Regions from separate parts of the Streptomyces sp. NPDC043908 genome, predicted to be linked through region 1. Evidence: riboswitches for the same ligand, from Rfam matches in the RefSeq annotation. Region 1 holds a riboswitch; each other region holds the start of a gene.

Region 1 (7,305 bases):
GAGCGCCGGCCACTTCGACAGCACAGCTATGTCTGCTCACGGATCGAGGAAGCGAGCCCAGCACGGTGCAAGGCGTGAATGCGCCTTTACCGCTGGACCTTGCTTCGGGCCGGGGCATTGCCAGCGTTAACGTCGTACCTTGCTGATCCTCTACATAAGGAGTGCGATGCGCGAACCGGCCCCTCGGCGCGTCCACACCCCTCATGCGGAGCTTGGTACAAGATCTGTCCGTCAACATCCTCAGCGCGGGGCTGATCGGTCTCGTGACCCTGGCTGCCCGACGAGCGCGCACGGCATGGCGGCGCCGTAGGGCAGCGGCACCCAACGTGACACCAGCAGCTGACACGAACAGGAACGAATAGCGGCAGCTAGCTCAGTACCTCACGTCGCTGCTCACCAGGCGTGAGTGCGACAGTGAGTGTCCAACTGAGTGACAACCCCGGCGAATGCCGCCGGACGCCGACGGACGGCTGTGAACCCTCAGAGCAGGCCAGCCGCGCGTTCGATCCTGGTGAAGGGCACGGAGGATTTGCCTCTGGGGCAAAAAAGTTGCCCCAGAGGCAATGCCCTGACTGAATGGAGTGCATGAGCACTCCCGCCGAAGGCGCCGGGGAGCCAGCGGGCCCCGCCCTCCCCGATGTCGCCCCGCGCCTGCGCGAACTGCGCCGCCGCCGGGGTCTCACCCTGGAGGCCGCCGCCCCGCGGGCCGGTCTCTCGCCGGCGCACCTCTCCCGCCTGGAGACGGGCGCCCGCCAGCCCTCGCTGCCGATGCTGCTGGCGCTCGCGCGTACCTACGGTACGACGGTCTCGGAGCTGCTGGGCGAGATGGCGCCCGGACGCGAGCCCGTCATCCGGGGCGGCCGGGCCGAGCCCGCCGAGGCCGACGGCTGGACCTACCACCGGGCCGGGCACCCCGGCCGCGCCATGCAGGCCCTGCGCGTCGAGGTCCCGTACGGCACCCAGCGCGAGCTCGTCCGCGTCCACCCGGGCGAGGAGTGGCTGCACGTCCTGTCCGGGCGGCTGCGGCTCACCCTGGGCGACGCCACGCACGAGCTCGACCCCGGCGACAGCGCGCACTTCGACTCGCTCACCCCGCACCGGATCTCCGCCGTCTCGCACGGCGGGGCCGCGTTCCTGTTCGTCCACACCCTGCTCCAGAGCCCCGATCCGCATCCGCACCATCCGCACGGCTGAGAGGTACGACATGTCGCAGAACCAGGGACGGTCCGGCGTCGACACCCGGGAGACGAAGTTCCCCCGGGGTCTCGTGGTCCGGCTGTTCGCCTATCTGATCGCGGGCCACATCTTCGCGGCCTTCCTCTACCTGCTGTTCACGGTCGGCAAGTGACCGGGCGCGCCCCCTAGACGGCGTCCTCGACCAGCCGCTCGCGCAGCCGCTCACGGGTCTCGGGGGAGAGCCCGAGGCCTTCGGAGAGGTAGCGCTCGGTGCTGCCCCAGGTCTCCTCGATGGTCTCGAAGGCCGCGTCGAGATAGCCGGCGCGGGCGTCGAAGAGGGGGTTGAGCAGCTCCACGACCTCGGTGCTCAGGCCGGCGGGGGAGCTGTCGCTGCGGTGCATCTTGTAACGGCGGTGCGGGTCGTTGGACTTGAGGTAGTCGGCCTCGATGGCGTCGCGCTCGACGCCCACCGCGAGCAGCGCCACCGCGATGGACAGCCCCGCGCGGTCCTTGCCCGCCGCGCAGTGCATCAGGGCCGGGACGCTGTCCTCGGCGAGCGCGTGCAGCACCCTGCTGTGCTCGGCCGTGCGCTGGCGGATGATCGTGCGGTACGAGCGCGCCATCCGCTCGGCGCCCCGGCCTTCGGAGAGCACCGACCGCAGCTGGTCGATGTCGCCGTCGCGGACCATCTTCCAGAACTCCGCCCCGTCCGCCGGGTCCGTCAGCGGTATGTTCACGTTGCGCACCCCCGGCAGCTCCACGTCCGGGCCCTCCAGCTTCTGGTCCGCCGCGTTGCGGAAGTCGAAGACGGTGTGGAGGCCGAGCGAGGCGAGGAAGGCCGCGTCCTGCGCGGTCGCGTGGGCGAGGTGGCCGCTGCGGAAGAGCCGTCCGTACCGCAGCCGCCGGCCGTCCACGGTCGGCAGTCCGCCCACGTCACGGAAGTTGCGGACGCCGGAGAGCTCGGGTTCGGTCGAAGGGATCTGCGGAGTCTGCTGGGTCACGTTGGCTCCTGATGGGGGTCGAAAGAAGATCACGCCGCCTCGGTCCCGACGATACGACATGGGTTCCCGGGGCAATCATCTCGATCGTCTGGCCGGAATGCGACCCCTTCGCGCCCATTGCCCCGCGCGAAGTCCTGTCCCGATGCCGGCGCCGCCGTTGGCGCCTGTGTGTACCTGTGCGGTCCTGGGGCTCGGGATGATCCAGACCGGGGATGGCGGACGGGTCCGGTTGCTTTCCGGTCGCATGTGAGCAAAACGGGCAGAGTGGGGCGGTGGTGGGGGAGAGGGGTGAAGAGGGGCAGAACTTTCGCCCTTATGGGGCGATTTGGTGACCCCTGTCCATCTCCCGCTCGGGAAAGGGGGATTACCCGTGAGCAGCGTCATATCCGTGACGTTCCGTGGTGGCGGTCCCGGATGAATTCCCCCGTCCGGCCGGGCCCGTTGGGAATGACGGTCGACGCAGGGTGACCGCGATTCCCGTAGGAATTCCCGGCCGGGAATGCCGAAGGGAAATCGGCACTTGTCGTGGCCCACCGGGCTCGCTTACGGTCACCGCAATCCGAGTGGACCGCCGAATCCTGCCACCGCTCGGAATCCGCACCCATCCACGCGTGGCAGGAGCGGGGGACCCAGGTAAGCGCCGTCCGGAATTCCGGCACGGCTCGGGGTGAAGCCGAAGCACCGTGACCGGTGCCCGGCCGGGCATCTCCAGCCCGAACCCGACAGCTCACCTCGCAGGCGCCGGAGAGGAATCCGCCATGCCCGCGAAGGGTAAGCACCGCCGTCCCAAGTCCAGCCCGATATCCCGGGGCATCGCCGCCGCCGGAACGGGTGGCGCCGCGCTCGCCATCCCGCTGCTCGGCGCCACCGGCGCACACGCCGCCGTGCAGACCGCCGCCCCCGCCACCGCGCCCCAGCAGGCCGCCCGCACCACCGGGACCCTCGCCGCCGCCGCGCCCCAGGCCGCCCCGACCACGTACAAGGTCAAGAGCGGCGACTGCCTCTCGCGGATCGCCGAGGACCACCGGCTCGGCAGCTGGCAGCGGCTCTACCGGGACAACCGCGAGGTCGTCGGCGCCGACCCGGCGCTGATCCGCCCGGGCATGAAGCTCGTGCTCGGCGCCAAGGCCAGGACCGGCGCGCCGCACGGCTCCGCCAGGACGACCACGCACGAGTCCGGCACGAAGGCGGCGTCCCCCGCGCCCCGCACCCCGGCGCCGTCCTCGCCCGCCCCGGCCACGAACACCTCCACCACCGCGGACCAGGGCTCCTCCACCGGCTTCCGCGCGCCGCTCGACAGCGTGAGCATCGGCACCCCGTACCGCATGGCCGGGTCCATGTGGTCCAGCGGCTACCACACCGGCGTCGACTTCGCGGCGGAGACCGGCACCACGGTCAGGGCCGTCGGCCCGGGCACGGTCGTCTCGGCCGGCTGGGGCGGGGCCTACGGCAACCAGGTCGTCATCCGGCACGCCGACGGCATGTACTCCCAGTACGCCCACTTCTCCCAGCTCTCCGTCTCGGCCGGGCAGACCGTGACCGCGGGCCAGCAGATCGGACTCTCCGGCGCCACCGGCAACGTCACCGGCCCGCACCTGCACTTCGAGATCCGCACCACGCCCGACTACGGCTCGGACGTCGACCCGATCGCCTATCTCAGGCAGCAGGGCGCGGCCCTCTGACGAAGCCGGTCGGCCCCGGATTTGTCCGGTGCGCCGGAGGTATTCGGCGTATTCCCGCTGGGCGAAACTGACCGGGTGGTCTATATCACCCACCGTCAACCCCTCCTTACGGTCGCGTAGGTCACACCGGTAGGGGAAAGATATGGTCCCGTGGCAGACGATTCGAGATCATTCAACAGCGGTACGTTCGGGTCGTACACGGCGATCGGCGACAGCTTCACGGAAGGCGTCGGCGACCCCGGCCCGGACGGGGCGTTCGTCGGCTGGGCGGACAGGTTCGCCGTGCTACTGGCAGATCAGCGACCGGAGGGGGCCTTTCGCTACGCCAATCTCGCGGTCCGCGGCAGGCTCCTCGACCAGATCGTCGAGGAGCAGGTGCCGCGGGCCAAGGAACTCGCGCCCGACCTGGTGACCTTCTGCGCGGGGGGCAACGACATCATCCGGCCGGGCAGCGACCCGGACGACGTGGCCGAGCGCTTCGAGCGCGCGGTCGCGGACCTGAAGAGCACGATCCCGACGGTGATGGTGACCACCGGGTTCGACACGCGCGGGATTCCGGTCTTCAAGCATCTGCGCGGCAAGGTGGCGACGTACACCGCGCACGTGCGCTCCATCGCGGACCGCTACGGGTGCCCGGTGCTCGACCTGTGGTCGCTGAAGTCCGTGCAGGACAGGCGGGCGTGGGACGGCGACCGGCTCCACCTGTCGCCCGAGGGGCACACCCGGGTCGCGCTGCGCGCCGCCCAGGTGCTCGGGCTCGCGGTGCCGGCCGACCCGGACCAGCCGTGGCCGCCGCAGCCGCCGCGCGGCACCCTGGAGGTGCGGCGCGACGACATCCAGTGGGCGCGCGAGCACCTGGCGCCGTGGATCGGACGACGCCTGCGGGGCGAGAGCTCGGGCGACCACGTGGAGCCCAAGCGCCCCGACCTGCTGCCTCTCTGACGGGTCATCAGCCCAGTCGGCCCTCCGTGGCCGACGGCGTCACCGACGGACCGCCCCGAGGGCGGCGCCCGCACGGCTCAGCCGTGCAGCAGCTTCCGCTCCGTCTCCGGGTCCAGTCCGACCCGGGGGCGGTCCGGCCGCTGCGGCGCCTCGCCGCCGAGCGACCCGAGCCACGCCCAGGTGTCGGCGACCGTCTCCTCGACGGGCCGGCAGTCGAGCCCCGCCAGCACGGCCTTCCACACGTTCGAGCCGTGCATCGTGTCGTGCAGCTCACCCGGCGGAATCCACACCGGCAGATGGTTCCACGGCTCCACCCCGGCGGCCAGGATCGGCTCCGGGGCCGTCCAGCGCAGCTCCGCGCCGCCGCCGGTGACCCGCGCACACGCGTCGAGCAGCTCGCCCATGGTGGTGTGGTCCGGCGGGCAGACCAGGTTGTAGGGCCCGCAGAGCCCGAAGTCGGCGGCGCTCACGATCCACTCCGCCAGGTCCCGGACGTCGATGAACTGCACCGGAAGATCGCGCGGCCCCGGCGCGAGCACCTCACCGCCGCGCGCCACGCGCCCCAGCCACCACGGCAGCCGCCCGATGTTCTCGTACGGGCCGAGGATCAGCCCGGCGCGCACCAGCAGCGAGCGGTCGGGGCCGAACTCCCGCACCGCGGCCAGCTCGCCGCCGCGCTTGGCCTGCGCGTACGCCACCTCGCCCGCGGCGTCCGGCGACCCGTCGACCAGCGGCGCGCCCTCGTCCGCCCCGGCCGGGACCGGGTACGCGTACACGGAACGGCTCGACACGTACACGTACCGGGCGGCGCGGCCCTCCGCCAGCAGCCGCGCGGCGTCGCGGACCGCCGAGGGCGCGCCCGACCAGGTGTCCACCACCACGTCCCAGCGGCCGTCGGCGAGCGCCGCCAGACCGTCCTCGGCCGTCCGGTCGCCGAGCAGCGCCCGCACTCCGGCGGGTGGCTCGTGGCGGCCCCGGTGAAAGACCGTCACCTCGTGCCCGCGTGCCACGGCGGATTCGGCCACGGCACGTCCGACGAACTCCGTACCACCCAGTATCAACAGCTTCATGGCCGCAACTCTGCCCGCTCGCAGGGGTCCTGAGAACAGCTCCATGCTGAGGGCGAAATCGCGACACCCGCCGGGCCGGGCGGGCACGGCCGGGCGGGGCGGGAGTCGTCAGGGGCGGTAGAGCCGGCCGGGCTCCGGAGCCGCGGGGGCGAGCAGCTGGGGCACGGTCACGAAGGTGAAGCCGCGGGCCTTCAGCGCGTCGATGATCCCGGGCACGGCGGGCACGGTCCCGTCGTAGATGTCGTGCAGCAGGATGATGCCGTCGCGGTCGGCCTGGTCGAGGATGCGCTCGGTGATCAGGGCCGAGTCGTTGGTGGAGTAGTCCTTGGCGGTCGCGCTCCACAGGATCTGCGAGAGCCCGAGCTCCTTGCTGACCTTGGTGACGTCCTTGTTGGTACGGCCCTGGGGCGGCCGCATCAGGACGGGCTTGCGGCCGGTCAGCGCGGCCACCGCCTCCTGGGTGCGGTTGAGTTCGGCGCGTATCTCGGCGGGCTTGAGCTTGTCCAGGCGCTCGTGCGACCAGGTGTGGTTGGCGACCTCGTGCCCCTCGGCCGCGATGCGGCGCACGGTGTCGGGGTACTTCTCCACGTGGTTCGCGCCGAGCAGGAAGAAGGTGGCGTGCACCTTCTTCTCCTTGAGCGTGTCGAGCAGTTGGGGCGTCTTGACGCCCGGCCCGGCGTCGAAGGTCAGGGCTATGCACTTGGCCTTGCGGCAGTCGACCCCGGTGGCGCCGCCCGCGTCGGCGCCGACCGCGGCCTTGCTGTCGAGCGCGTCGTCGCGGGCCGAGCGCGGCGAGACGGCGTTGTCGGAGCAGCCGGTCAGCGCCAGTCCGAGCGCGGCCACCGCCACCAGTGCGGCCGCGGACCGCCCCCGGGCACGGCGGACTCCGGAATTGCTGCTGCGCATGAGGCGACTCCCCTTCGGCCTGGACCTGAACATGCTGAGGACTATACGCGAGGTGTATACACGCAATGCATAGTGGGGTCGGGGCTGCGGGACGGCGGCGTCGCAGGCCGACCGGTTACGACCGGCGCGATCCGGTCGGGCCGGAGCCCCGGCGCCGGGCGCCACCGGACCTGCGGGACGGACCGCCCCGGCGGCCGGCGGTACCCGGGGCCTTCTCCCCGCCGCCGGACCGCGCCGCGGGCCCCGCCGTCCCCGCGCGCCAGTGCGAGGGCCGGTCGAGCCCGGCCGGGAGCACGGTGGCGTCGTCGCCCCGGGCCGCGTTGACCTGCGTCTGGGTGAGGAAGAGACAGTCCGTGAGGTCCGCCCCCGCGAGGTCGGCGTCCCGGAAGTCCGCGCCGATCACATCGGCGAGCCGCAGATCCGCCCCGCTCAGATCGGCCGCGATGAGGTACGCCCCGCGCAGGTCCGCGCCGCGCAGGTCGGCGCCCCTGAGCCGGGCCCCGAACAGATCGGCGCCCCTGCGGTCCT
Region 2 (7,305 bases), on a different contig from region 1:
GCCATGTGGTCCACGACCTGCTCTTCACCCGCGCGGCCGAGCTGCCCTCCGCCTGACGGCGACCCCACGCACCGTCGCGGATTGTCCGTACCCCTCGTTAGGGTCGTCTGGTGTCGTCCGAGTCGCTTCCGCAACGCCAGCCGCCGGGCCCGCTCCAGCCGGTCCCGGAGCGCGGCGCCGAGCCGCGGTTCGACGCCGTCCCGGAGCGCGCCAAGTGGCGCTACCGGCCGCGGCGCGACTTCTGGCGCTCCAGGGCGTTCCGGGCCGGCGCGCTGATCACCCTGCTCGCCCTGTGCGGTCTGGTCATCCTCGCCATCGTGCGGGACCAGACCGGCACCGAGGGGTTCCTGGTGGGGCTCGCGCTCGCCGTGCTGCCGGTTCCGCTGCTGGTCACCGCGTTCCGCTGGCTCGACCGGGTGGACCCGGGCCCCTGGCGCAACCTCCTGTTCGCGCTCGCCTGGGGGGCGTGCGCCGCCGCGCTTGTGGCGATCATCGCCAACTCGTTCGCGACGAAGTGGATAGCCACCGCGACCGCCGACCCGTCCTCCGCCGACCACCTGGGCGCGACCGTGATCGCGCCGGTCGTCGAGGAGAGTGCCAAGGCGGCCGCCGTGCTGCTGCTGTTCCTGTTCCGCAGACGGGACTTCAAGGGGATAGTCGACGGCGTCGTCGTCGCGGGCTTCACCGCGACCGGCTTCGCCTTCACCGAGAACGTCCTGTACCTCGGCAACGCCTTCGGTGAGGACCAGGTCAGCCACACCGCCGGGCTCTCCTCGACGACCGCGGCGACGTTCTTCGTCCGGGTCGTGATGTCGCCGTTCGCGCACCCGCTGTTCACGGTCTGCACCGGCATAGGCTTCGGGGCCGCGGCGCTCGCGGCCCCGGGCCGCCGCCGGCGCCGGATCGGCTGGCCGGTGCTCGGCCTGCTGTCCGCGATGGGGATGCACGCGCTGTGGAACGGCTCGTCGTCGTTCGGGACGTACGGCTTCTACCTGGTCTACGCCGCGTTCATGGTGCCGGTCTTCGGACTGCTCACCTGGCTCGCGGTGTGGAGCCGCCAGCGGGAGCTGCGCACCGTCGCGGCGGAGCTGCCCGCGTACGCGGCGGCGGGCTGGCTCGGCCCGGCCGAACCGCTGGCGCTCTCCTCGATGCGGGCCCGCTCGATGGCCCGCGACTTCGCCCACCGCACCTTCGGGGGCAAGCGGGCGGCGCGGACGGTCGCGGAGTACGAGGCGTTCGCGACGGCCCTGGCGTTCCTGCGCCGACGGGCCCGCCACTCCCAGGCCGGGCCGGACTTCACCGCCCGCGAGCAGGAGCTGCTGCACCACCTGTGGGCGCGCCGGGAGGTGGCAGGCCCCGCCCTTCTGTACGGGGCGGGCGCGGCGGGCCGCATCTGGATTCCGTCCCAGCCCTACCCCTACGGCCACCAGGCCCCGTACGGAACCCAGACCCCGTACGGCCACCAGCCCCCGTACGGCTACGGCCAGGGCACGTACGGGAACCACGCCCCGTACGGCTACGGCCCGGCCGCCTCCCCGTACGACCCCTACCGGCGCTGAGAGCCTGCCCCCGGTCTACGCCGAGGCGGCCTTCAGCTCGCTCAGCTCCGCGTCCGTGAGCTCCAGGTCCGCGACCGCGAGGAGCGCGGGCAACTGCTCGACGGTCCGGGCCGAGGCGATCGGGGCGACCACGGTCGGCTGCGCGGCGAGCCAGGCGAGGGCCACGCTCGCGGGCTCGACGCCGTGCGCCAGCGCGACGCGGTCGAGCGCGGCGAGCACCTTCACGCCCCGCTCGGTGCCCAGGTACCGGCCGGCGCTCCCGGCCCGCGCGCTGTCGACGTCCTGGCCGGGGCGGTACTTGCCGCTGAGGAAGCCGGAGGCGAGCGCCGAGTAGGGCACGGCGGCCAGACCCGAGCGGCCGGCGGTGTCCTGGAGGGTGCCCTCGTAGGTGTCGCGCGAGACCAGGTTGTAGTGCGGCTGGAGCGCGACGTACTTGGCCAGGCCCTCGCGGTCGGAGAAGTCCAGGGAGTCCTGGAGCCGCTCCGGGGAGATGTTGGAGGCGGCCACCGCACGCACCGTGCCGTCCTTGACCAGCTGGTCGAGCGCGGTGACGATCTCCTCGACGGGGACCGACTCGTCGTCGAAGTGCGTGTAGTACAGGTCGATGTAGTCGGTGCCGAGCCGGCGCAGCGACTCCTCGGCGGCGGCCTTGATGGTGGGGGCCGCGAGCCCCTTGAACGAGGCGTGCGCGCCGCCCTTGGTGGCGATCACGACGTCCTCGCGGTTGCCGCGCGCCGCCAGCCACCTGCCGATGATCCGCTCGGACTCGCCGCCCTCGTTGCCCGGGGCCCACGCCGAGTAGACGTCGGCGGTGTCCACGAAGTTGCCGCCCGCCTGCGTGTACGCGTCGAGCACCCCGAAGGAGGCGGCCTCGTCGGCGGTCCAGCCGAAGACGTTGCCGCCCAGGGCGAGCGGGAAGACGGACAGGTCGGAGGAGCCCAGGGGGCGCAGCGTGGTCATGGGGGGTGAACGGGCCGACGGGGCACGCCTATTCCGCGCCCCCGCCCGCCGGGCAGGCCCCCTACGGGTTGAGGCCCTTCGACTCGAGCCACGCCATCGGGTCGACTCCCGTGCCGCCCGGGGTGTGCACCTCCAGGTGCAGATGCGGGCCCGTCACGTTGCCGGTGGCGCCGACGCGGCCGATCGTCTCGCCGGTCGTCACCTTCTGCCCGGCGCTGACCGCGATGGAGGACTGGTGGCAGTACCAGAGCTCCGAGCCGTCCTCCAGCTCGATCACCGTGCGGTATCCGTACGAGCCGGACCAGCCCGCCGACTTGACCGTCCCGCCGTGGACCGCCTTGAGCGGGGTGCCGGTGGGCGCGGCGAAGTCGAGGCCGGTGTGGTGGCCGGAGGACCACATCGAGCCGGCCTGGCCGAAGGTGGAGGTGATCGTGTACGAGGCGACCGGGAGCGAGTAGCTCTTGGCCAGCTCGGCCAGCCGCTCCTCCTCGGCCTTCTTCGCGGCGGCCTCCTCGGCGGCCTTCTTCTCGGCGGCCGCCTTCTGCTGGGCGGCGCTCTGCGCGGCCTTCGCCTCGGCCGCCGCCTGCTGGGCCGCGGCCTTCTCGGCGGCCGCCTTCGCCTCGGCTTCGGCGCTGCTGCGCTGCTGATCGGCCTGCTGGAGGATGCGGGCGCGCAGGGCCTCGCCCGCCCCTGTGGCGCCCTGCTCGGCCGCGGCCCGGGAGACGCCCGCCATGGTGAGGGGGGCGCTCGCGACGGCTCTGTCGGCCTCGGCCAGGGGGGACGCGTCGGGCTTGTCGTCGCCCGCGATGCCGGTGATGAGCGCGCCCACGCCCGGCAGGGACTTCACATCGGGGAGATTGTCCGCGACGGAGTCGGGCAGGGATATGGAGACCGGCGGCTTGGTCTGCGCACTGGCCATGCCACCCGCGCCGACGGCCGCGATGACGCCGACGCCGAGGACGGTGGAGCTGCGGGCGAGCCCGCCGCGCTGCTTGATCACGCGGTGCCGGCCGCGTACCGGGGAGACGGACTCCTCCGTGGGGTTCCACTCCTCCCACACCTCGGTGCCGCTGGGCGCGGGCCCGTACGGGGCGACGGGGGGAAGCGGCGGGGTGCCGAGGGCAGGCTCGTTGGACGCCACGGGGGCGCGCTCCTTTCCTTCCTTCTCGCCTACCGGGTTGGCGGTGGGGGTCCCCCCTGCTCCTTGAGAGCTCGGGGGAGGGTTCGGAGCAGGAAGGTCTCCTACGGGCACGTTTCGACGGTGCGAAGGTGCTCGATTCACCCCAAGGTGGTGGTTCCCCGGTTCCCTTGCGGAATTCGGCGCGTGCGCACGGTGCCGCCTCTACGACGGCTGGGACGACCGCGCTGCGTTATCGAACGTTAATAGACAGGCGGACCGGATTCCAAGCCGTTCCCCGTAATCCCCGGCCCCAGCGCCTGATGCCCCGTCAAACAACGTGCGCTCGGGCGTCGTTCGGGCACGGTCCGTCACGGAACCACCGGCGTCGTCCGCCGCCGCTCCGGCCGCCGCGCCCGGGGCCGCCGCACCGCCAGCAGCGCCATGTCGTCGTTCGCACCGCCGCCCGTATGCCTGCGCACATCGTCGACGAGCGCGTCCAGGAGCTGGTCCGGCCCCGGGAAGATCCGGCCGCGCAGCCGTTCGTGCGGGTCGTAGAAGACCCCGGGCGGCCGGGCCGAACGCGCCTCGGAGAGGCCGTCGGTGTACAGGAGCAGCGTCGCCCCGAGCGGGAAGGGGTACGTGTCCGCCCGGTCCGGCCAGACCCCGAGTTCCGCCATCCCCAGCGGCAGCGCGGGGTCGGAGGGGGTGAGCGCGTCCAGCGCCCCGTCGGCGTGGAGCAGCAGCGGTTCGGGGTGGCCCCGGTTGACCAGGCGTACGGCCGTGGCGTCGCGCGGGATCTCGGCGAGCACGGCCGTGGTGAACCCCTCGAACGCGTCCAGGCCGTCGCGCCGGGTGCCCTCCCGGGTCAGCGCGCGCTCAAGGCGTCCGGCCACCGCCTCCAGCGTCTGCTCCTGCTCGGCGGCCTCCCGGAACGCCCCGATCACCACGGCCACCGCCTCGACCGCCTCAAGGCCCTTGCCCCGGACGTCCCCGACGACCAGGCGCACCCCGTACGGCGTGTCCTGGACGGCGAAGAGGTCCCCGCCGATGAACGCGCCGGCCTGCGCCGCCTCGTACCGCGCGGCCACCTGGAGGCCGCCGATCCGCTCGGCGGGCGTGGGCAGGACGGCGCGCTGGGCGGTCTCCGCGATGACCCGCGCCGACGCCAGGCGTTCGCCGCTGCGGCGCAGCATGCGGTTGGTGAGCAGGGCCAGCGCGCCGACGGTGGTGACGGTGAACAGCTCGCTGACCGCCTCCCCGGTGCTGGGGACGTCGTGGAGGTACTCGGTGAGCAGGACCGCCCCGACCGCCGAGGCGCCCGCGACAGCGGTGCCCGCGGGGCCGAAGAAGGGGGCCGCGGTCAGCGGGGCGGCGGCGAACAGGGCCGCCGCGGTGAGATCGGGCGGTGTCGCCACGTCGAGGACGACCCCGGCGACCAGCAGCAGCGCGGGCAGGGCGCGCACCAGGGCCGGACGCCGGGAGCCCTCCCGGCCGCCGCCGTCCGTTCGCTGCCGCACCTGTGGTCTCCCGCCCGTCCGCGGGGCCGCCGCCGTTCCCGGCGCCCCACTCAGGGTGCCGGGCCGGGCCGCCCGCCGCGAACGCTCCTCGGCCAACCGGGTGCGCGCGGCGCCCCTCAGTGCCGTTCGGCGCCGGTCGCGATCAGCCGCGCCCGGCATCTGCGGGGCCCGGCCCGGCCGTGGACGCAGGTCCCCCGGGCGTGGCGGCGGGCCGCCGGGCCGCCGTGGACGGTGGGGACGCCGCCCTTGGCGTGCGAGGGCGCGGAGATCCAGGGCGGGGCGGGCGACAGGGGCGGCGACAGCGGCAGGGAGAGGCACATCAGGAGCGTGCACAGGGCGAGGAACAGCGGCACCGCGGGCGCCCTGCGCCGCGTCGCCGCCCGCAGCAGTCCGTCCACATGCTCGCGCATAGCAATCGTGAGACTACTGTACGTACGCGCGCCCGCGCGGGCCGTCGGGGAAATGCCGAAGGCCCGGCACATTCGCATGTGCCGGGCCTTCGGTCTTCAGTAGCGGGGACAGGATTTGAACCTGCGACCTCTGGGTTATGAGCCCAGCGAGCTACCGAGCTGCTCCACCCCGCGTCGGTAAACACAACTGTACGGCATCCCGGACGGTGCTCCGTACCGCTTTACGGACGGCGCCGCGCTCACGCCGACCAGTGCCCCCGCGAGGCGGCCAGCACGAAGCCGGGGCCGAAGCCGATGATGAGGCCGGACTGCCGGTCGCCGGGGGCCTGCGCGAAGGTGCGGGCCAGCACGTCGAGGACGGCCGAGCCACCCAGGTTCCCGTTGGCGGCCAGGCTCGCCCAGGCGTGCCGCAGGGCGCCGTGGTCGCGGTCGCCGTCCAGGCCGAACCCGGCGGCGGCGTCCTGGAGGACCCGGGGCCCGCCGGGGTGGACGACCGCGAACTCCGGGGCCCTGCCGCTGCCGCCGAGCCACGCGCGTACGGCGGGAAGGCTGTCGTTGAGCGAGGTGGTGGCGGCGGTCGTGGAGTCGAAGTGCAGTCCGGCGCCCGACAGGCGGCCCCGGTAGCGGTCGAGGCTGTCGGGCAGGACGTACTCGAAGGTGTCCTCGATGACGAAGCTCGGCCCGCTCCAGGCCGGGGTGTCCGAGACGACGACCGCGCCCGAGCCGTCCCCGAAGAGCACCTTGTAGATCATCGACTCCCGGCTGGTGTCGGTGTGGTTGTACGTGGCCGTCGACAGGCACTCCGCGACGACGACCAGCACGTGCGAGCCCGGGTGGGCGGCGATGTCCTGGTGGGCCCTGACCAGGCCGTGCGCGCCGCCCGCGCAGCCGACGGTCGCCATCGGGACTCGGCGGACGTCCGGGCGCAGGCCGAGTTCCCGGACGAGGGCGACGTCGAGGGAGGGCACGGTCCAGGAGGTGGTGTGGCTGGTGATCAGGCAGTCGACGTCGTCGGGGGCGAGGCCGGCGTGGGCCAGGGCCTGCCGCCCGGAGCGGACCGCGAGCCCCAGGGCGTCCTCGTACGCCGCTCTGTTGCGCTCCTCGACAGTGGCATTTCCGGCCACGGTCGGGGCGTGCAGCGGGCGGGTGAAACGACGGGTGCGGACGGTCGTCGCCCGGGCGATCCGCAGGTGCGCCTCCAGCCGCGGCCGGTCGGGGTTGGCACGCCGGATGTCCGCGCAGATCTCGTCCGTGGCGATGACGTGGTCCGGCAGGACGACGGCGGGGAGGGCTATGTGAGCGGGCACGAGTGGGCTCCCTCGGAGGGCCAAAGGACGAGAGCTCAACTTAACCGAGGCGGCTGGAATTCGTCCCTGGAAAGGGGCGGGGAGCTCAGCCGGAAGGAGTCGTTCCGAGGGGGCCCCGCGGGTAGGTCACGCCGGTCGCGCGCTCAGCTCGTCAGCGGCGCGCTCAGCACCGGGTGACGGCTCACGAGGGAGGCGCCCGGGGTGTAGAGGAGCAGCATCACCCGGGCCCCGGGCGAGGTGACGGGCTCGGCCACACAGGTGGTGACCCAGCCGGGACCGTACCGGCTGTGGCGGATGGGCCGCTCCGAGCCGTCCGGGTACGGGATCGGGGTGTCCCCGGCCTCCCGGTAGAGCGGACCGGCGACCGGGTCGGCCTGCACGTCGGCCTCCAGGCGCCGCAGCTCCGCGTGGTTGGGCCGCATCTCCACGCCG
Region 3 (7,305 bases), on a different contig from region 1:
CTGCCGATTTGCGCTGGCGGGGCGGGCTGATCATGCGCGGACTGCGCACCCTTCCGGTCGCGTTCACGCCCGCCGGAACTGACGATCCGTCAAAACTGTGACTTTGGCGTTATCGCGGGTGCATCGACTTGTGACAAGCGTTCGAGTACGGCTACGTTCACCCCTCGACTCGCCACACCGGGCGCACCGCCCGGCCCGGCGGTCACAGACGTAGTCACACGGAAGGCCACAGCATGCGCTCCGGGAACGGACGGCACCGCCGACCCCGCCAGGCTCCCGCACTCGTCGTCGCGGCGGGGGTGACCGGCTCGGCCCTCGCCCTTCCGCTCTTCGCGGCGAGCGGCGCGAGCGCCGCCACCGCGTCCACCTGGGACAGCGTGGCGGAGTGCGAGAGCGGCGGCGCGTGGAGCGCCGACTTCGGCAACGGACTGTACGGCGGGCTCCAGTTCTCTCAGGAGACCTGGCAGAACTACGGCGGTACGGCGTACGCGGAGCGGGCCGACCTGGCCAGCCGGGCGCAGCAGATAGCCGTCGCCGAGAAGGTGCTCGCGGCGAAGGGCCCGAAGGCCTTCACCAGTTGCTCGGGGATCTCCGGGCTCACCGCGGGCGGCGGCGCCCCGGCCGTCGACCCGGGCGCCACGCCCTCGCCGTACGTCCCCTCCGAGGAGGGGGCCGCGACCCCGGACGCCACGGCCACGCCGTCCGCGCCCGCCAAGAAGCCGCCGGCGTCCACCACGCCGTCCCCGTCGTCCTCGACCGCCCCCAAGCCCTCCACGACGCCCTCGGCGCCGTCCACGGGCGCGAGCGCCAAGCCCGGCTCCGCCGACGCGAGCGCCCCGGCCGGGACCGCCGACGCGGGCACCGGCTCCGCCTCCGGCGGCAAGCACCGCGGCACCCCCGACCCGGCCGAGACCGGCACGCCCGCGGCCACCGAGCCGGGCAATACGGACAACGCTCATGAATCGGGGCGTCACGCCTCGCGAGGTGACGCCGAGTCACGCGAGTCGGGCGACGTACTGGCCGCCGAAGGCGACTACACCGTCCGCCCCGGCGACAATCTGTGGGACATCTCGCGCACGCACAAGGTCGAGGGCGGCTGGTCCGCGCTCTACAAGGCGAACGAGAAGACGATCGGCGCCGACCCGAACCTCATCGTGCCTGGCCAGAACCTTGATCTGAACCTGGCAAAGACGGACAACCCGGCCCCGGCCAAGGGGTAGTTCAGGGGCCTATGTCCACTTCTGTGCAAGTGAGACAAGGGTCTCTTTCCGTCAACTGCCGTGTCCCGTCCGTCCGGTACGGGCGTTACGCCCCCGACCTGCGGAAACAGGGGTTACGGAAGGGCCGCGAGGGGCGATTTCTCCCTGATGTGCCCCTTTGAACATCAGGGGTTGGTGTGTTTACGGTCGAAGCGCTCGTCACCACGGGCCCCTTCGACCGGGAACGCCGAATCCTGCCGCCGGTCGTGGGGAACAGTCGACGCTCCAAGCGCCGTAGGCAGGAGCGGGGGACCCAAGGTAAGCGCCGGGCCCGGCCGTTGAGGGACGTACGCCATACGGCGAGACGTACGAAGCGGCCAGGGAACGGCTTGGGGTGAAGACGCGCCACCAGGCGCGGCCGGGCCACTCACTCGCCCGAACCCGACAGCTCACCTCGCAGGCGTCGGTGAGGAGAACTCCATGCTGCTTTCCGGCAAGGGCAAGCACCGCCGCCCGTCCAAGGCCGTCCGAGTCGTCACGCTGGCCGGTGTCACCGGTGCCGCCGTCGCCGCCCCGCTGATGGCCGCCGGCTCCGCCTCCGCCGCCTCCGTCTCCACCTGGGACGCCGTCGCCCAGTGCGAGTCCGGCGGCAACTGGTCCATCAACACCGGCAACGGCTACTACGGCGGTCTGCAGTTCTCGCAGTCCTCCTGGGCCGCGGCGGGCGGCACGCAGTACGCCTCCCGCGCCGACCTGGCCAGCAAGGGCCAGCAGATCGCCACGGCCGAGAAGCTGCTCGCCATGCAGGGGCCGGGCGCCTGGTCCTGCGCCGGCGCGGGCAACCTGACCGCCGGCGGCTCGGCCGCGGACGTCGACACGTCCGGCTCCCCGGCCGCGCCGAAGAAGGCCGCGCCGAAGAAGGCCGCGCCCAAGGCCGCCCCCGCCCCCCAGCGCGAGTCGGCCCCCGCCTCGCGCGGCGAGTCCCGTCCGGCCCCGGTCAAGACCGGTGACGGCGAGTACAAGGTGAAGGCCGGGGACACCCTGGGCTCCATCGCCTCGGCGCACGGCGTCAAGGGCGGCTGGGAGAAGCTGTTCGAGCTGAACAAGGACGTCGTCAAGGACGCGAACCTGATCTACGTGAACCAGCAGCTCCACCTGAGCTGAGCCCCGTCCGGCCGGGGATGCGCCCACGGGGCGTGGGTGGCTGCTCGCGCGGTTCCCCGCGCCCCTTGTGGGCGGGGTGTTCGTCTGCGGGCCGGGGGTGGGTTGCTCGCGCGGTCCCCGCGCCCCTGGCAGTCTGTGGCTGAGCCGGGTTCTCCGGCCGGGGCCGAACGCCTCAGGGGCGCGGGGAACTGCGCGATCAGCCCCCACCGGGCCGCAGCCGGACACGCACCCTCAGGGGCGCGGGGAACTGCGCGACCAGCCGCCCACCGCGCCGCAGCCGAACCACGCACCCCACCCCGCCCCCACCCCCGTGCGGCGCGGGGGTTTGTTTTGTTCGGGAACATTTTGCCCCCCGTTTCGTCCCACGGGCCGGTCGGTCGGCTGGTGGATGCCCCGGAGCCGGTTAGGCTCAGGGGTGCCGGACCAAGCGGCCCGGCGTTTCCGCGTCACATCCCAGAAGGAGATGCTCGTGCCGTCCATCGACGTCGTCGTAGCCCGGGAAATCCTGGACTCCCGAGGCAACCCCACGGTCGAGGTCGAGGTCGGCCTCGACGACGGCAGCACCGGCCGTGCCGCCGTCCCCTCCGGCGCCTCCACGGGCGCCTTCGAGGCCATCGAACTGCGTGACGGCGACCCCAGCCGCTACCAGGGCAAGGGCGTCGAGAAGGCCGTCCTCGCCGTGATCGAGCAGATCGGCCCGGAGCTCGTCGGCTACGACGCCACCGAGCAGCGCCTGATCGACCAGGCGATGTTCGACCTGGACGCCACGGACAACAAGGGCTCGCTCGGCGCCAACGCCATCCTCGGCGTCTCGCTCGCCGTCGCCCACGCCGCCTCCGAGGCCAGCGACCTGCCGCTCTTCCGCTACCTGGGCGGCCCGAACGCGCACCTGCTGCCCGTTCCGATGATGAACATCCTCAACGGTGGGTCGCACGCCGACTCCAACGTCGACATCCAGGAGTTCATGATCGCCCCGATCGGCGCGGAGTCCTTCTCCGAGGCGCTGCGCTGGGGCACCGAGGTCTACCACACCCTCAAGGCCGTCCTGAAGCGCAAGGGCCTGTCCACCGGCCTCGGCGACGAGGGCGGCTTCGCCCCGAACCTGGACTCCAACCGCGCCGCCCTGGACCTGATCCTGGAGGCCATCAAGGAGGCCGGCTACACCCCGGGCAAGGACGTCGCGCTCGCCCTGGACGTCGCCGCGTCCGAGTTCTACAAGGACGGCAAGTACGAGTTCGAGGGCCAGTCCCGCACGGCCGCCGAGATGACCGAGTACTACGCGGAGCTCGTCGACGCGTACCCGCTGGTCTCCATCGAGGACCCGCTCTTCGAGGACGACTGGACCGGCTGGAACACCATCACCGCCAAGCTCGGCGACCGGGTCCAGCTCGTCGGTGACGACCTGTTCGTGACCAACCCCGAGCGCCTCGCCCGCGGCATCGAGGAGAAGTCGGCCAACGCCCTGCTGGTGAAGGTCAACCAGATCGGCTCGCTGACCGAGACCCTCGACGCCGTCGAGCTCGCCCAGCGCAGCGGCTTCAAGTGCATGATGTCGCACCGCTCCGGCGAGACCGAGGACGTCACCATCGCCGACCTCGCCGTCGCCACCAACTGCGGCCAGATCAAGACCGGCGCCCCGGCCCGCTCCGAGCGCGTCGCCAAGTACAACCAGCTGCTGCGCATCGAGGAGATCCTCGACGACGCCGCGGTGTACGCCGGCCGCAGCGCCTTCCCGCGCTTCAAGGGCGCCGTCGAGGACGCCCGGGGCTGAGAACCGACCCGGGCCTGGCCCAGCCAGTCGTCCGTACGTCCCCGGCCGCGGTCCCGTACCGTGTCCGGGGACGTTGTACGTACGTGAGGGAAGCGGGGCGACATGGCCAAGGGCAACCGGGACCGGTTCTCCACCGCGGCCCGGCTCAAGGTGCTCGGCGAGCAGACCGCGGCCCGTGTCTACCGGTCGCAGAAGAAGCGCCAGGCACGCCGCTCCCGGCTCACCGGGCGGGCCGCGCTGCTCGCCCTGGTGATGTGCTCCCTGGTGGTGGCCCTCGCGTACCCGATGCGCCAGTACGTGTCGCAGCGCGGCGACATCGCCGAGGAGCGCCGCAAGGAGCACGACGCGGCCGCGCAGGTCGAGCGGCTGCGCGACGAGAAGGCGCGGCTCCAGGACGACGCGTACATCAAGCGGCTGGCCCGTGAGCACCTGCACATGCAGTTCCCGGGCGAGACCGGCTACACCGTGACCGACCCGTCGGCCGGCAAGGGCCGCCGCGACGGCAAGGCCTCCACCGGCCGCCCCTGGCACCAGAACCTCTGGGACGGTGTGGACAAGGCCGACCGCCCCGGCGACTGACGACGTGAACCGCCAGCGACCGATCCAGACAGACAGAGACTGAGACAGACACCGCGATGGAAACGCCCCCGCCCCGCACTCCCCGCACCGAGCCGACCGAGGCGGACATCGCCGCCTTCCAGGAGCAGCTGGGCCGCCCGCCGCGCGGACTGCGCGCGATCGCGCACCGCTGCCCGTGCGGCAACCCCGACGTGGTCGAGACGGCCCCCCGGCTGCCCGACGGCACGCCCTTCCCGACGACGTACTACCTGAGCTGCCCGAGGGCCGCGTCGGCGATCGGCACGCTGGAGGCCAACGGCGTCATGAAGGAGATGACGGAGCGTCTGGCGACCGACCCCGAGCTGGCCGCGGCCTACCGCGCCGCCCACGAGGACTACATCGCCCGCCGCGACGCCATCGAGGTCCTGGAGGGCTTCCCGAGCGCGGGCGGCATGCCGGACCGGGTGAAGTGCCTGCACGTGCTGGTCGGCCACTCGCTGGCGGCGGGGCCCGGCGTCAACCCGCTGGGCGACGAGGCGATCGCGATGCTCCCCGAGTGGTGGGCGAAGGGCCCCTGCGTCACCCCCTGCGTGCCCGGGGAGGGCGAGAAGTGACCCGGGTCGCCGCCATCGACTGCGGGACGAACTCGATCCGCCTCCTCGTCGCCGACGCGACCGCGTCCGGCGGCGACGGCGGTGAACTCGTCGAGCTGGACCGCCGGATGACGATCGTGCGCCTGGGCCAGGGCGTGGACCGCACCGGCCGCCTCGCCCCCGAGGCCCTGGAGCGCACCTTCGCGGCCTGCCGCGCGTACGCGGCGGTCATCGAGGAGTTCGGCGCCGAGCGCGTGCGCTTCGTGGCCACCTCCGCCTCCCGCGACGCCGAGAACCGGGACGAGTTCGTCCGGGGCGTGGTCGACATCCTGGGCGTCGAGCCCGAGGTGATCACCGGCGACCAGGAGGCGGAGTTCTCCTTCACCGGCGCCACCAGGGAGCTGCACGCCGACGGCGACTACCTGGTGGTCGACATCGGCGGCGGCTCCACCGAGTTCGTGGTCGGCTCGCGCCGGGTGCGCGCGGCCCGCTCGGTGGACGTGGGCTGTGTGCGGATGACCGAGCGCCACCACCCCGGCGACCCGGCCACGCCCGAGCAGATCGCGGCCATGCGGGCGGACATCGAGGCCGCCCTGGACCTGGCCGGGCAGACGGTCCCGTTGCGCGAGCCGCGCACCCTGGTGGGTCTGGCGGGTTCGGTGACCACGGTCGCCGCGATCGCGCTGGGCCTGCCCGCGTACGACTCGGCGGCGATCCACCACTCCCGTATCCCCTACGAGGACGTCAAGCGGGTCACCGAGCGCCTGCTGGCCTCCACCCACGAGGAGCGCACGGCGATCCCGGTGCTGCACCCGGGCCGGATCGACGTGATCGCGGCGGGCGCGCTCGTCCTGGAGGCCGTCATGGAGCGCACGGGCGCCTCGGAGGTCGTGGTCAGCGAGCACGACATCCTCGACGGAATCGCCTGGTCGATCGCGTGAAATGGGCTCCGGAGGGCCCTTACGGGGCCCTTCGGAGCACCCTCCGCGAGAAAGTTCGTGAAGTTCTTCACAAGGAAAACCCGTCCGTTGACCTCGAATGAGGGCCGCAGGCCTCTCTTCTGTAGGTCCAACGGCTCAACAGGGCGCGATCCAGGGGGTCGACCCCGTGTTACGAGCGTGTTTCCCGACCCGGTGGTCCAGTCCGCGCGCGGGTGTGAGGGCCAGTTCAGGAGGGGTGAACAACGTTCTCCCCGGTACCGTGGTTCCCTCGGGCCACCATGACCTCGGTCACGTGGGCCGCGAAGTGTAGCAGAGACCCCGTCGGACCTTGTGAAGGGGCGCACGAGCGAGGCTCCACAGGGGGGTGGATACTCGATGGCATGAGCACCACGGAGCGTCCCCGAATCCTCGTCGTAGGCGGTGGGTACGTAGGCCTGTACGCGGCACGGCGCATTCTCAAGAAGATGCGCTACGCCGAGGCGACCGTCACGGTCGTCGACCCGCGGTCGTACATGACGTACCAGCCCTTCCTCCCCGAAGCCGCCGCAGGCAGCATCTCCCCGCGCCACGTCGTCGTCCCGCTGCGACGCGTCGTTCGCGGAGCCGAGGTGCTCACCGGCCGTGTCACCAGCATCGACCAGGACCGCAAGGTCGCCACGGTCTCGCCGCTCGTCGGCGAGGCCTACGAGCTGCCCTTCGACTACCTGGTCGTCGCCCTCGGCGCGGTCTCCCGCACCTTCCCGATCCCCGGCCTCGCCGAGCAGGGCATCGGCATGAAGGGTGTCGAGGAGGCCATCGGCCTGCGCAACCACGTCCTGGAGCAGCTGGACAAGGCCGACTCCACGACCGACGAGGACGTCCGCCGCAAGGCCCTGACCTTCGTCTTCGTGGGTGGCGGCTTCGCCGGCGCCGAGACGATCGGCGAGGTCGAGGACATGGCCCGCGACGCGGCCAAGTACTACACCAACGTGAAGCGCGAGGACATGCGCTTCATCCTGGTCGACGCCGCCGACAAGATCCTCCCCGAGGTCGGGCCGCAGCTCGGCAAGTGGGGCAAGGAGCACCTGGAGGGCCGCGGG

The links. A riboswitch is a leader RNA that binds a small molecule or an ion and turns the genes downstream of it on or off. The one in region 1 is predicted to bind cyclic di-AMP.
Region 2: it holds a riboswitch for cyclic di-AMP, as region 1 does, so the genes downstream of both, AC069K_RS33345 (M23 family metallopeptidase) here and AC069K_RS23710 (LysM peptidoglycan-binding domain-containing M23 family metallopeptidase) in region 1, are expected to answer to the same signal.
Region 3: it holds a riboswitch for cyclic di-AMP, as region 1 does, so the genes downstream of both, AC069K_RS21490 (transglycosylase family protein) here and AC069K_RS23710 (LysM peptidoglycan-binding domain-containing M23 family metallopeptidase) in region 1, are expected to answer to the same signal.

What each region holds. Positions count from the first base shown of each region.
Region 1 is NZ_JBWKEI010000011.1:14,813-22,117, forward strand. It holds gene AC069K_RS23690 (NrdR family transcriptional regulator) at 1-146, shown strand, start outside; gene AC069K_RS23695 (helix-turn-helix domain-containing protein) at 586-1,194, shown strand; gene AC069K_RS23700 (DUF6126 family protein) at 1,205-1,348, shown strand; gene AC069K_RS23705 (tyrosine-protein phosphatase) at 1,362-2,177, opposite strand; cyclic di-AMP (ydaO/yuaA leader) riboswitch at 2,766-2,931, shown strand; gene AC069K_RS23710 (LysM peptidoglycan-binding domain-containing M23 family metallopeptidase) at 2,936-3,859, shown strand; gene AC069K_RS23715 (SGNH/GDSL hydrolase family protein) at 4,010-4,801, shown strand; gene AC069K_RS23720 (NAD-dependent epimerase/dehydratase family protein) at 4,879-5,871, opposite strand; gene AC069K_RS23725 (polysaccharide deacetylase family protein) at 5,980-6,777, opposite strand; gene AC069K_RS23730 (pentapeptide repeat-containing protein) at 6,893-7,305, opposite strand, start outside.
Region 2 is NZ_JBWKEI010000022.1:65,917-73,221, reverse strand. It holds gene trmB (tRNA (guanosine(46)-N7)-methyltransferase TrmB) at 1-56, shown strand, start outside; gene AC069K_RS33355 (PrsW family intramembrane metalloprotease) at 111-1,559, shown strand; gene AC069K_RS33350 (aldo/keto reductase) at 1,575-2,519, opposite strand; gene AC069K_RS33345 (M23 family metallopeptidase) at 2,581-3,660, opposite strand; cyclic di-AMP (ydaO/yuaA leader) riboswitch at 3,673-3,852, opposite strand; gene AC069K_RS33340 (PP2C family protein-serine/threonine phosphatase) at 4,008-5,252, opposite strand; gene AC069K_RS33335 (hypothetical protein) at 5,273-5,566, opposite strand; tRNA gene AC069K_RS33330 (tRNA-Met) at 5,667-5,740, opposite strand; gene AC069K_RS33325 (PhlD) at 5,806-6,873, opposite strand; gene AC069K_RS33320 (helix-turn-helix domain-containing protein) at 7,017-7,305, opposite strand, start outside.
Region 3 is NZ_JBWKEI010000009.1:292,189-299,493, forward strand. It holds gene AC069K_RS21480 (cytochrome P450 family protein) at 1-101, shown strand, start outside; gene AC069K_RS21485 (transglycosylase family protein) at 234-1,220, shown strand; cyclic di-AMP (ydaO/yuaA leader) riboswitch at 1,480-1,677, shown strand; gene AC069K_RS21490 (transglycosylase family protein) at 1,680-2,363, shown strand; gene eno (phosphopyruvate hydratase) at 2,833-4,134, shown strand; gene AC069K_RS21500 (FtsB family cell division protein) at 4,237-4,713, shown strand; gene AC069K_RS21505 (DUF501 domain-containing protein) at 4,770-5,306, shown strand; gene AC069K_RS21510 (Ppx/GppA phosphatase family protein) at 5,303-6,226, shown strand; gene AC069K_RS21515 (NAD(P)/FAD-dependent oxidoreductase) at 6,607-7,305, shown strand, end outside.